DNA from 3 places in the Clavibacter davisi genome. Region 1 is predicted to be linked to each of the others. Evidence: riboswitches for the same ligand, from Rfam matches in the RefSeq annotation. Region 1 holds a riboswitch; each other region holds the start of a gene.
What was found. A riboswitch is a leader RNA that binds a small molecule or an ion and turns the genes downstream of it on or off. The one in region 1 is predicted to bind thiamine pyrophosphate.
Positions count from the first base shown of each region.

Region 2: linked by a shared signal. The riboswitch ahead of ACU4ZT_RS03395 (YkoF family thiamine/hydroxymethylpyrimidine-binding protein) and the one ahead of thiM (hydroxyethylthiazole kinase) in region 1 are both predicted to bind thiamine pyrophosphate.
Region 3: linked by a shared signal. The riboswitch ahead of ACU4ZT_RS07495 (ECF transporter S component) and the one ahead of thiM (hydroxyethylthiazole kinase) in region 1 are both predicted to bind thiamine pyrophosphate.

Region 1 covers NZ_CP199882.1:2,352,327-2,355,591, reverse strand. Annotated here, with positions in the region: gene thiD (bifunctional hydroxymethylpyrimidine kinase/phosphomethylpyrimidine kinase) at 1-586, opposite strand, end outside; gene thiM (hydroxyethylthiazole kinase) at 583-1,410, opposite strand; TPP riboswitch at 1,401-1,492, opposite strand; partial or broken gene ACU4ZT_RS11130 (Abi family protein) at 1,613-2,350, opposite strand; gene ACU4ZT_RS11125 (hypothetical protein) at 2,390-2,515, opposite strand; gene ACU4ZT_RS11120 (S9 family peptidase) at 2,782-3,265, opposite strand, start outside.
Region 2 covers NZ_CP199882.1:679,608-682,872, reverse strand. Annotated here, with positions in the region: gene ACU4ZT_RS03405 (ABC transporter ATP-binding protein) at 1-883, opposite strand, end outside; gene ACU4ZT_RS03400 (ECF transporter S component) at 886-1,497, opposite strand; gene ACU4ZT_RS03395 (YkoF family thiamine/hydroxymethylpyrimidine-binding protein) at 1,494-2,123, opposite strand; TPP riboswitch at 2,180-2,288, opposite strand; gene ACU4ZT_RS03390 (DUF2812 domain-containing protein) at 2,351-2,980, opposite strand; gene ACU4ZT_RS03385 (PadR family transcriptional regulator) at 2,977-3,265, opposite strand, start outside.
Region 3 covers NZ_CP199882.1:1,580,798-1,584,062, reverse strand. Annotated here, with positions in the region: gene ACU4ZT_RS07500 (ABC transporter ATP-binding protein) at 1-708, opposite strand, end outside; gene ACU4ZT_RS07495 (ECF transporter S component) at 711-1,364, opposite strand; TPP riboswitch at 1,400-1,511, opposite strand; gene ACU4ZT_RS07490 (hypothetical protein) at 1,638-1,970, opposite strand; gene glgX (glycogen debranching protein GlgX) at 2,174-3,265, shown strand, end outside.

The sequences.
Region 1 (3,265 bases):
TCGCGGCCACGTCGCCCACGTCGACGCCGCCGATCGCGACGCACGGCACGGGGGAGAGGCCCGCGATGATCCCGAACCCGTCGTGCCCGAGCGGCGCCGGATGGTCGGGCTTGGTGCTCGTGGGGCGGATCACGCCGACGCCGAGGTAGTCGACCGTGCCCGCGGGGAGCGCGCGGACCGCCTCCACGTGCGCTGGCGTGTTCGCGGTGAGGCCCACGACGAGGCGGTGGTCGGGGCTCGCGGCGTCGAGCATCGCGCGCACGAGGTCGGCGGGGACGTCGGACTGGCCGACGTGCACGCCGTCCACCCGCGCGCCGCGGGCGAGGGCCGCGAGGACGACGTCGACGCGGTCGTCCACGAGCAGCACCGGTCGGGGCGCGGACGGATGCGCGGCCGCGTGCGCGTCGATCGCGTCCGCCGCGGCCAACACGGTCGCCAGCAGCTCGGCCGCGCTCGCGTGCTTGTCGCGGATCTGCACGGCCGTCGCCCCGCCGGCCACAGCCGCGGACACCACCGCGGGCACGCCGCGCGCGCCGCACAGGGCGGGGTCGGTGACGAGGTAGACGGAGAGGTCGAGCGCGCTCACGAGAGGCGCTCGCGCTGGGCGACCAGCTCGGGCGTGACGGCATCGAGCGCGTCGAGCAGCGCGACGGCGAACGACCCGGGCCCGCGCGCCCCCGCGGCGGCGATCTCCGCGGCAATCGTGTAGACGCTCGTCGCGGCGACGGCGGCCCGCAGCGGATCCGGATCCGTCGACGCGAACGCCGCCATCACGGCGCCGAGCGCGCAGCCGCCGCCGGTCACCTTCGTGAGGAGCGCGTCGCCCGTGTGCACGCGCACGAGGCGGGTCCCGTCCGTGAGGTGGTCGACCGGCCCGGACACCGCGACGACCGTGCCGTAGGTGCGCGCGAGGAGCGTCGCGGCGTCGAGCGCCGCCTCCACCTCGTCGGTGGCGTCCACCCCGCGGCCGCCCGCGCCGCCGGTCGCGAGCGCGATGATCTCGGACGCGTTGCCGCGCACGATCGTCGGCGACAGCGCCACGAGCTCGTGCGCGAGCCGCGTGCGCACCGGCAGGGCGCCGACGGCGACCGGATCCAGCGCCCACGGCGTGCCCGCCTCGCGCGCCGCGTGGGCGGCCTCGACCGCCGCCTCCCGCTGCTCCGCGTGCGGCGTGCCGAGGTTCACGAGCAGACCCGACGCGATGCGCGCGAACGGCCCCGCCTCGGTCGGCACGTCCGTCATCGCGGGCGCGGCGCCCAGCGCGAGGAGGACGTTCGCGGTGAAGCCGGTAACCACGGCGTTCGTGATGCACTGCACGAGCGGCACGCGCTCCCGCAGCAGGTGGAGGAGATCCGCCGAAGCGGACCCCGTCCCGGTGATCTCCTGGGTGGATGGGCGCGCAGCGCTCATGGTGACATCCCTCCGCCGGTGCGAACCGGATCAGGTGCGACGGGTCTCATCTCAGCCCTCGTGGGCACCCCGTGTCAGGGATCCACCCTAGGGGAGACGCGTCGCGCCCGCCGGGTCGAGCAGCGAGGCCGAGACGTCCCGAGGCGACGATGAGGTCGATGCGTCATGCGAGCCCACGGTCGGGGGACGACGAATCAGACGGTCATCTCGGACCGTCTGCGTGATCTGTCGGCCCTTCGGGCGCAGCCAGACCCCGCCAGAATCGGCCCTCCCGCTCGTGGGTCTCGACCAGCATCGGTAGGAGAGGAACGGCGACGTCGGCGCGGGTGATCATGTCATCCAGCGACGCGATCACGTCGAGCACCGATCGAGGGCCGAACTGGCCCGCGATCCGTTTGGCCTTGGTCCGCACGTTGTTCGGCGTCGGTCCGGCATCGACGATGGAGTGATTCCACAGCCTGTTGTGATGCGCGCAGCGATTGCGGAGGTAGACGAAGGCCCTCACGCGATAGGCGAATCCGGCCTTCGCCACACCGATGCTGGTCGCGACGGAGTCGGCGAGGGTTCCTTGTGCTCCCCGCTCGATCGCCTTGGACAGGGTCCCGAACGACCATGCCTCGACAGCGGACCACACCGGCAGCCGGCTGTAGTCGGAGTCCTCTCCTGCGTGCCCGCGGTAGCGGAGGATGTGCCGGTCCTTGCTGCGGTCGATGTCCCGGAGACAGGACTCGACGGTGGCCTCTCGACCTCCGACATCCGTGTAGAAGTCCTGCTCGAGATACGCCTGATAGGGGCCGTGCTCGCGACCGATGACATGTGCGACATGCGACCGCAGCAGGAGCTCGACCTGAGCGAGCGGCCGGACGAGAGAATCGCGCAGTGCGTCGTCGGCGACGTAGACCCCTCGGACGTCGTCGAACGCCGTCCCGCTCACGAAGTCGTCGTCGCCGAGATGGGGAGCCGTCTGGAAGTACCGCGCTTACCCCGAGAAGCGGTAGTAGTTGTGCGCCGCCAGGAACCGGGCGCAGTCCGATTCGTCGGGCACGATCAGGCCACGGCCTACCATCAGAGCGGTCTGATCGTGCCAGGACAGGTAGGGCTTCATCGCACCCCTCGGAAAGAAAAAGGCCCCTCCCATTTGAGCATCGTGGAGAGGCTTGGGAGGGGGTCGATTGCCTCAATGGTAGCCGATTCCTGGGCCGGAACGAGCCCGTCGGATCAGACCGGGGACTCCACAGAGGTGCCTCATCGCGTCCCTTTCCGAGCGCGGGAAGTAGCGGTGACCCCAGCGACGTGAAGCGCTGCGACGCTGCCGCGCTGCGCGCCCCGACAGCGGGCAGCGCGGCCGCGGAGATCTCGCGGAGTCCAGCCCTACGCCAGCCCCGCCACGTCGAGCACCCACGCGTAGTCGGACGCGCGCTCGCGCCACGCGTCGTAGCGGCCCGACTTGCCGCCGTGGCCGGCCTGCATCTCGGTGCGCAGCAGCACGGGCGCGCCGACCTCGCGGAGGCGGGCCGTCCACTTGGCGGGCTCGACGTAGAGCACGCGCGTGTCGTTGAGGCTCGTGACCGCGAGGATGCGCGGGTACTCCACGCCCTCGCGCACGTTCTCGTACGGCGTGTACGACTTCATGTACGCGTACACCTCGGGGTCGTGCAGCGGGTCGCCCCACTCGTCCCACTCGATCACGGTGAGCGGCAGCGACGGGTCGAGGATGCTCGTGAGGGCGTCCACGAACGGCACGCCCGCGAGGATCCCGGCGAACCGGTCGGGCGCGATGTTCGCGACCGCGCCCATCAGCAGCCCGCCGGCGCTGCGGCCCTCGGCCACCAGCTTCTCCGGGCTCGTCCAGCCG
Region 2 (3,265 bases), 1.6 Mb from region 1:
GATCCGGCGCGCGGCGGAAGCGACGCGGCCGCACGGCCGCCGGGTGCACGGCGAGCCCGACGGCACGCAGCACCGGCTCCGCCGCGGGGGCCGCGAACGCGCGCGGGACCGGCGTGTGCGCGTCCGCCGCCCACCCCGGCACCCAGCAGCCGGACTCGGCGAGCGCCGCCGCGTGCTCCCGCAGCACCTCGTGGGTGGGGCCGTCGGCGAGGAGCCGGCCGGCGGGATCCAGCGCGATGGTCCGCGCCGGCAGCCCCTCCGGCCCGAGCGCGTCGAGCCGGTGCTCCACCATCAGCACGGCGACCTCCGCCGGCAGCCGCGCGATCGCGTCCCGCACGGCGCGCACGCCCGCGGCGTCGAGCATCGCGGTCGGCTCGTCGAGCACGAGGAGCGCGGGCCGGGCGGCGAGCGCGGCCGCGATGGCGACGCGCTGCGCTTCTCCCCCGCTCAGCCGGTCCGTCTCCCGGTGCCGGAGGTGGCCGGCGCCCACGGCCTCGAGCGCCTCGTCGATGCGGGCGTCGACCTCCGCCGGATCCACGCCGTGGTTCTCGAGCACGAGCGCCACGTCCTGCTCGACCGTGGGCAGCACGACGGCGGCCGACGGATCCTGCGCCACGAAGCCCACGTGCCGCACCCGGTCGAGCACGGGCGCGTCCACGAGCCCCGCGACGGTCGCGCTCCCCGTCATGGTCGCGTGCACGGAGTGCGGCACCACGCCGGTGACGACGTGCAGCAGGGTCGACTTGCCGGATCCGGACGGGCCGATCACGAGGATCCGCTCCCCCGCCCCGATCCGGCAGGTCACGTCCCGCAGCACCTCCCGCGAGCGGAACGCGACGCCCACCCCGTCGAGCGCGACGACGGGGCCTCGCGCGTCCGTCACCCCTACGTCCGGCCGACGGCGAAGTCGTCGACCGCGCCCGTGCGGACCAGCGCGTCGACGATCACCTTCGCCAGCAGGCCGCCGAGCACGACGCCGGAAGCCACCTGGATCACGAGCCGCACCCAGAACAGTTCGGTGCCGTACCAGTCGGAGCGGAACGCCGAGAAGAAGAAGACGAGCAGCGCGCCGAGACCGCCCGAGACCGCGTAGTGCAGCCAGCCGTAGCGGCGGTAGCGTCCGGCCGCGAACGGGATCTCGCTGCCCGCGCCCTGGATCGCCGCCGACACGAAGAGGATCGGCCCCACGGCCGACCCGAGGAACACGACCTCGATGACCGACGCGATCACCTCCGCCGCGACGCCCGCGAACGGCCGCCGGATGACGGCGATCGCGATGGGCGCGACGAGCAGCCAGCCGCCGAGCAGCACGTGCTGGGTCAGGTCGCCGAGCGGCCCGGCCGCGACCGACAGCGCGGTCCAGCCCTGCACGAGCACCCAGTAGAGGAAGCCGAAGACCACGCCCAGCGTGACGAGCAGCACGATGTCGCGGAGGTCCCAGCGCGCGCGGCGCGGGGCGGTGGGACGCGGATCCCGCGCCTCGACGGGCGCGCTCATGCGCCGGCCGTCCGGCTCGGGCTGTTCAACGAGACGGTGAGGTGGCTGGTGACGTGCGCCACCGAGCGGCCCACGAGCACCCAGCCGGCGGCGGCCGTGGTGATCACGTCGGCGAGGTCGCCGCGGAGCGCCGTCACGAAGTGCTGCGACCCGGCGAAGGTGCCGACCGTGCGGGCGTGGTCGATGGCCGCGTGGATGTCCTTCATGTGATCCGCCGAGGCCGCGTCGGACAGCGGGTACAGCGCCCACTGCGCGGACGCGGCGATCCCGGTGGCGTCCGCCGCCGGCACCTCGCCGACGCGCACGACGCCCGTGCCGCACGCGACCTCGCCCGGGCAGCCCCGCGAGAACGCGATGGTCGCCTGCACGTGCGCGCCGGATCCGGCGGCGTGCGCGAGCAGGGCGACGAGCCAGCGGACGATGTCCTGCTCGGACCCGCCGACGAACGTGCTCACGTCGTCGGTCTCGACGACGAGGCCGTCGGCGGGCGTCGCGGCGAGCGCGCCGAGGATCACGTCGACGAAGTCGTCGCGCATGACGGCGAGGCTGAGCCGGGCGCCGACGCCGAACTCCTCGGGGGTGGGCGCCGCCTCGAGGCGGGTGGTGGGGGATGCGGTGCTGGTCACGCGCGTGCCTTCCGTGGTCGCGGATGCACGGGTGGGACGCGCGCGGATGCGCGGTCCCTCAAGAGATGCCTCCCTGCGCTGGCATGATCCAGATCAGGTTCTTACGGTCGAAGACTGGTGGTCTTCCTCTCAGCCCGGCCTACCGGACTCCCGTGTTCGGGATGACCATACCGCCGCCGCGACGGAGTCGGCGCGACGCCGGGCCTGGCCGTGGAGGACGGTGGGACCTACGCCTCCGCCGCCGCCGCGACCGCGCGCCGATAGAGGATCCCCTGCCGCACCGCCGTCACGAGCATCACGACGCACCCGACCACGAGGAGCAGCGGCAGTCCCACCCGCATCGCCACGAACACCGACTCGAACAGGAACGCGCCGGCGAACCGCCACCCCTCCATCTCCCAGAGGCCGGGCGTCAGGTACCACTCGTCCGGGCGCAGGATCGCGCGGACGCCGGATCCCTCCGTCGCGGCGAGGACGAACACCACCACCAGCAGCGGCAGGAGCACCGCCGCGTTCACGTCGAGCGCGCGCTTGTACCGCTCGGCCCGCGACCGGGCGTCGGAGAAGATCTCGGCGTCCGCATCCGCCGTCGTGGACGCGAAGTGCTGCGTGCCGCTCCTGCGGCTGCCGCTGATGTGCCTCCAGCCCGCGTCGGCGAAGAGCTGCACGTAGTCGGCGAAGTCGGCCGCCGTCATGCTCGGCCGGTAGTCGATCCGCACGACGGCGGATCCGGGCTCGATGTCCGTCGACGTGTAGACGAACCCGCGCCTCCGCATCAGCCGCCCCTCGGCCGCCATCCGGTCGAGCCAGCGCTCCTCCTCGTCGAAGTCGACGAAGAACCTGATCACCATGGTCATCCCTCCCTGCTCCCCCGGCCGCGGTCGTGCAGCCGCACGAGGTGGGCCATGCGCTCGGCGTCCTGCGCGAGCACCTCGGATCCCCGGTCGGTGATGAGGTACACCTTGCGCCGCGGATCCTCGCTCGCCACCCGGGTGATGAGCCGCTGCTTCACGAGCGTGTCGAGGGCGCCGTAGAGCGTCCCCGGCGCGAGGCGCACCGCGCCCTCGCTCATCTCCTCGACGCGCGCCATGATCGCGTACCCGTGCGCCGGCTCGCGCAGGGCGAGCAGGATGCAGGCCACC
Region 3 (3,265 bases), 770 kb from region 1:
GTCGACCAGGTCCCGCCAGACGGCGACGCGGTGCTCGATGACCACGAGCGTCGTGCCCGTGGACGCGACCACGCGCTCCACCGCGCGGCGCACCTCGCCGACGCCCTCGGGATCGAGGTTGGCCGTGGGCTCGTCGAGGAGCAGGAGGCCGGGCCGCATCGCGAGGACGCCCGCGAGCGCGAGCCGCTGCTTCTGGCCGCCCGAGAGCGCGGTCGTCGACCGGTCGAGCTCGACGTCGAGGCCGACGGCGTCGAGGGCGTCGCGGACGCGGATCCAGATCTCGTCCCGCGGGACGCCCAGGTTCTCGCAGCCGAACGCGACGTCGTCGCCGACGCGGGAGAGGATCACCTGCGCGTCCGGGTCCTGCAGCACGAGGCCGGCACGACCACGCTGGCCGGCCGGATCCACGCCGTCGACGCGCAGCTCGCCCCGGCTCTCGCCCTCGTCGTCGCCCCCGAGGACGCCCGCGAGCGCATGCAGCAGCGTGGTCTTTCCCGCGCCGGATGCGCCGAGGAGCAGCACGCGCTCCCCCGGCTCGATGACGAGATCGACGTCGCGGACGGCCCAGGCGCTCCGGCCGGCGTGGCGCCAACCCCATCCGACGGCCTTGACGGCCGCACCGCCGCCGCCCGACCGCGACGCGGCGTCCGCGGGCGACCGGTCGGCGACAGGGGCGGCCGTCGAGCCGCGCCGGCCGGGTCGCCGCACGCTCAGACCCGGGCCGCGGTGTCGCGACCCGAGGCGAACCGCGACAGCGCGCCGGTGCGGGCGAGCGCCCGGGCGACCAGCCACGACAGCAGGCCGGCGATCACCGCACCGGACACGAGCGCCGCGATCGTGTAGACGACGACGAAGACCGGCGAGGAGCCCGGGTAGTAGGTGATGAGGTCGGTCACGGCCATGCCGAGGCCCGCCCCCATGCCCGCGAGGACGGCGACGTAGGCGCGCCAGTTGGCGTAGAGGAAGACGAGGAGCACGAGCTCGGCGCCGAGGCCCTGCGTCAGGCCGGAGAGCAGCGTGCTCACGCCCCACACGTTGCCGACGAGCATGGAGACGAAGGCCGCCAGCAGCTCGCCGTACAGGGCGGCGCCGGGCTTGCGGATCACGATGCCGGTGAGGACGCCGGCGAACAGCCAGCCGCCTCCGGCGAGGGCCTGGAGCCCGGGCAGCAGCGGCTCGAACAGGCCGGCGACGGGCACCGACGCCGTGTTCCAGAGGACGAAGACGAGGCCGGAGGCGACGCCGAGGACGCTGGCCACGACGATGTCGATGACGCGCCAGCGGGCGCGGAGCCCCGAGCGGGGTGCGCGGGAGCCGGCGTCGCCGGGGAGCGCGGATGCGGTGGACGAGGGTGATGCGGTCATTGGACGTGCCCTTCGGATGAGTGTGAAGAGGGCACGGGTGCGAGATGGAAGCCTCCCTGCGCTGGCATGATCCAGATCAGGTTCTTACGGTCGAAGACTGGGTGTCTTCCTCTCAGCCCGGCTCACCGGACTCCCGTGTTCGAGGCGATCCTAGCGCGCGGTCGGGCGTCCGCCGCGCCCGGGATGCGCGGGCACCCCGGACGCACGGGAGCGCGGGCGCCCGAGGGCACCCGCGCTCCGCGGTGGTCGTGCGCGCCGGCCGGGCGCCCGTCGCTACCTGAGCGTCTTGATGAGCTTGACGAGGACCTTGCCCGAGATCCAGATGACGGGCGTGGCCACCGCGAGCAGCGCGATGACGTTCGGCTGGAAGCGCACCTCGCCGTCGGTGGCGATGTACGCGCCGATGGGCCAGGTGGCGCCGCCGCCCCCGCCGCCGCCCGCGACGTTGCCCTCGGAGTCGGGGAGGTCGCTGCCCCCGCCGAAGCCGTACCAGGCGAATGCCACGGGCACGATGGTCGAGCCGTCGATGTCGAGGGGGTCGCCGTAGACCGTCCCCACTCCGGCGTTCTTCACGTTCTCTGCGAGCTGTGCGACGAGGTTGGTCATGCGTCCCACCGTACCCCGCGAGCCCCGCCGGATGCCGGGCGATCCCGGTCCTCGCGGTAACCTCGCCCCTGGTGCGTCGTCGCGTCGCATCCGGCCTCCCCCGCCGCTGCGGCAGCTGCGGATCCACCGCCTGCCCCGCCCCCGACGGATCCGCGCCCGCGCGCGCGCCGTCGTGGGACGAGTCGACCCAACTGGAGGACCACTTGCACACCTGGCCCGGAAACCCCTATCCGCTCGGCGCGACCTTCGACGGGAGCGGCACGAACTTCGCGCTGTTCAGCGAGGTGGCCGAGCAGGTGCAGCTGTGCCTCATCGAGGAGGACGGCACCGAGACCCGCGTCGACGTCACCGAGGTCGACGCCCACGTCTGGCACTGCTACCTCCCGCACGTGCAGCCGGGCCAGCGCTACGGCTACCGGGTGACCGGTCCCTACGAGCCCGAGAACGGGCACCGCTCGAACCCCGCGAAGCTGCTGCTGGACCCCTACGCCAAGGCCACGTGCGGCGAGTTCGACTGGCACCCGTCCCTCTTCGCCTACGACTTCGGCGACCCGGCCAGCCGCAACGACGAGGACTCGGGCCCGCACATGATGCTCGGCGTCGTCGTGAACCCCTTCTTCGACTGGGACGGCGACCGCCTCCCCCGCACGCCCTACAGCGAGTCCGTCGTCTACGAGGCGCACGTGAAGGGCCTCACGCAGCTGCACCCGCGGATCCCCGAGGAGCTGCGCGGCACGTACGCGGGCATCGCGCACCCCGCCGTCATCGACCACCTGCAGCACCTCGGCGTCACCGCCATCGAGCTGATGCCCGTGCACCAGTTCGTGCAGGACAACACCCTGCTCGAGAAGGGCCTCCGCAACTACTGGGGCTACAACACCATCGGCTTCTTCGCGCCGCACAACGCGTACTCGTCCACGGGCGAGCTCGGCCAGCAGGTGCAGGAGTTCAAGTCCATGGTGCGGGCGCTGCACGCGGCCGGCATCGAGGTCATCCTCGACGTGGTCTACAACCACACGGCGGAGGGCAACCACCTCGGCCCGACGCTCTCGTTCAAGGGGATCGACAACCAGGCCTACTACCGGCTCATGGAGGACGACCCCACCTACTACATGGACTACACGGGCACGGGCAACTCGCTCAACGTGCGCCACCCGCACTCGCTCCAGCTGATCATGGACTCGCTGCGCTACTGGGTCACCGAGATGCACGTCGACGGCTTCCGCTTCGACCTCGCCTCCGCGCTCGCCCGCGAGTTCTACGACGTCGACAAGCTCGCCACCTTCTTCGAGCTC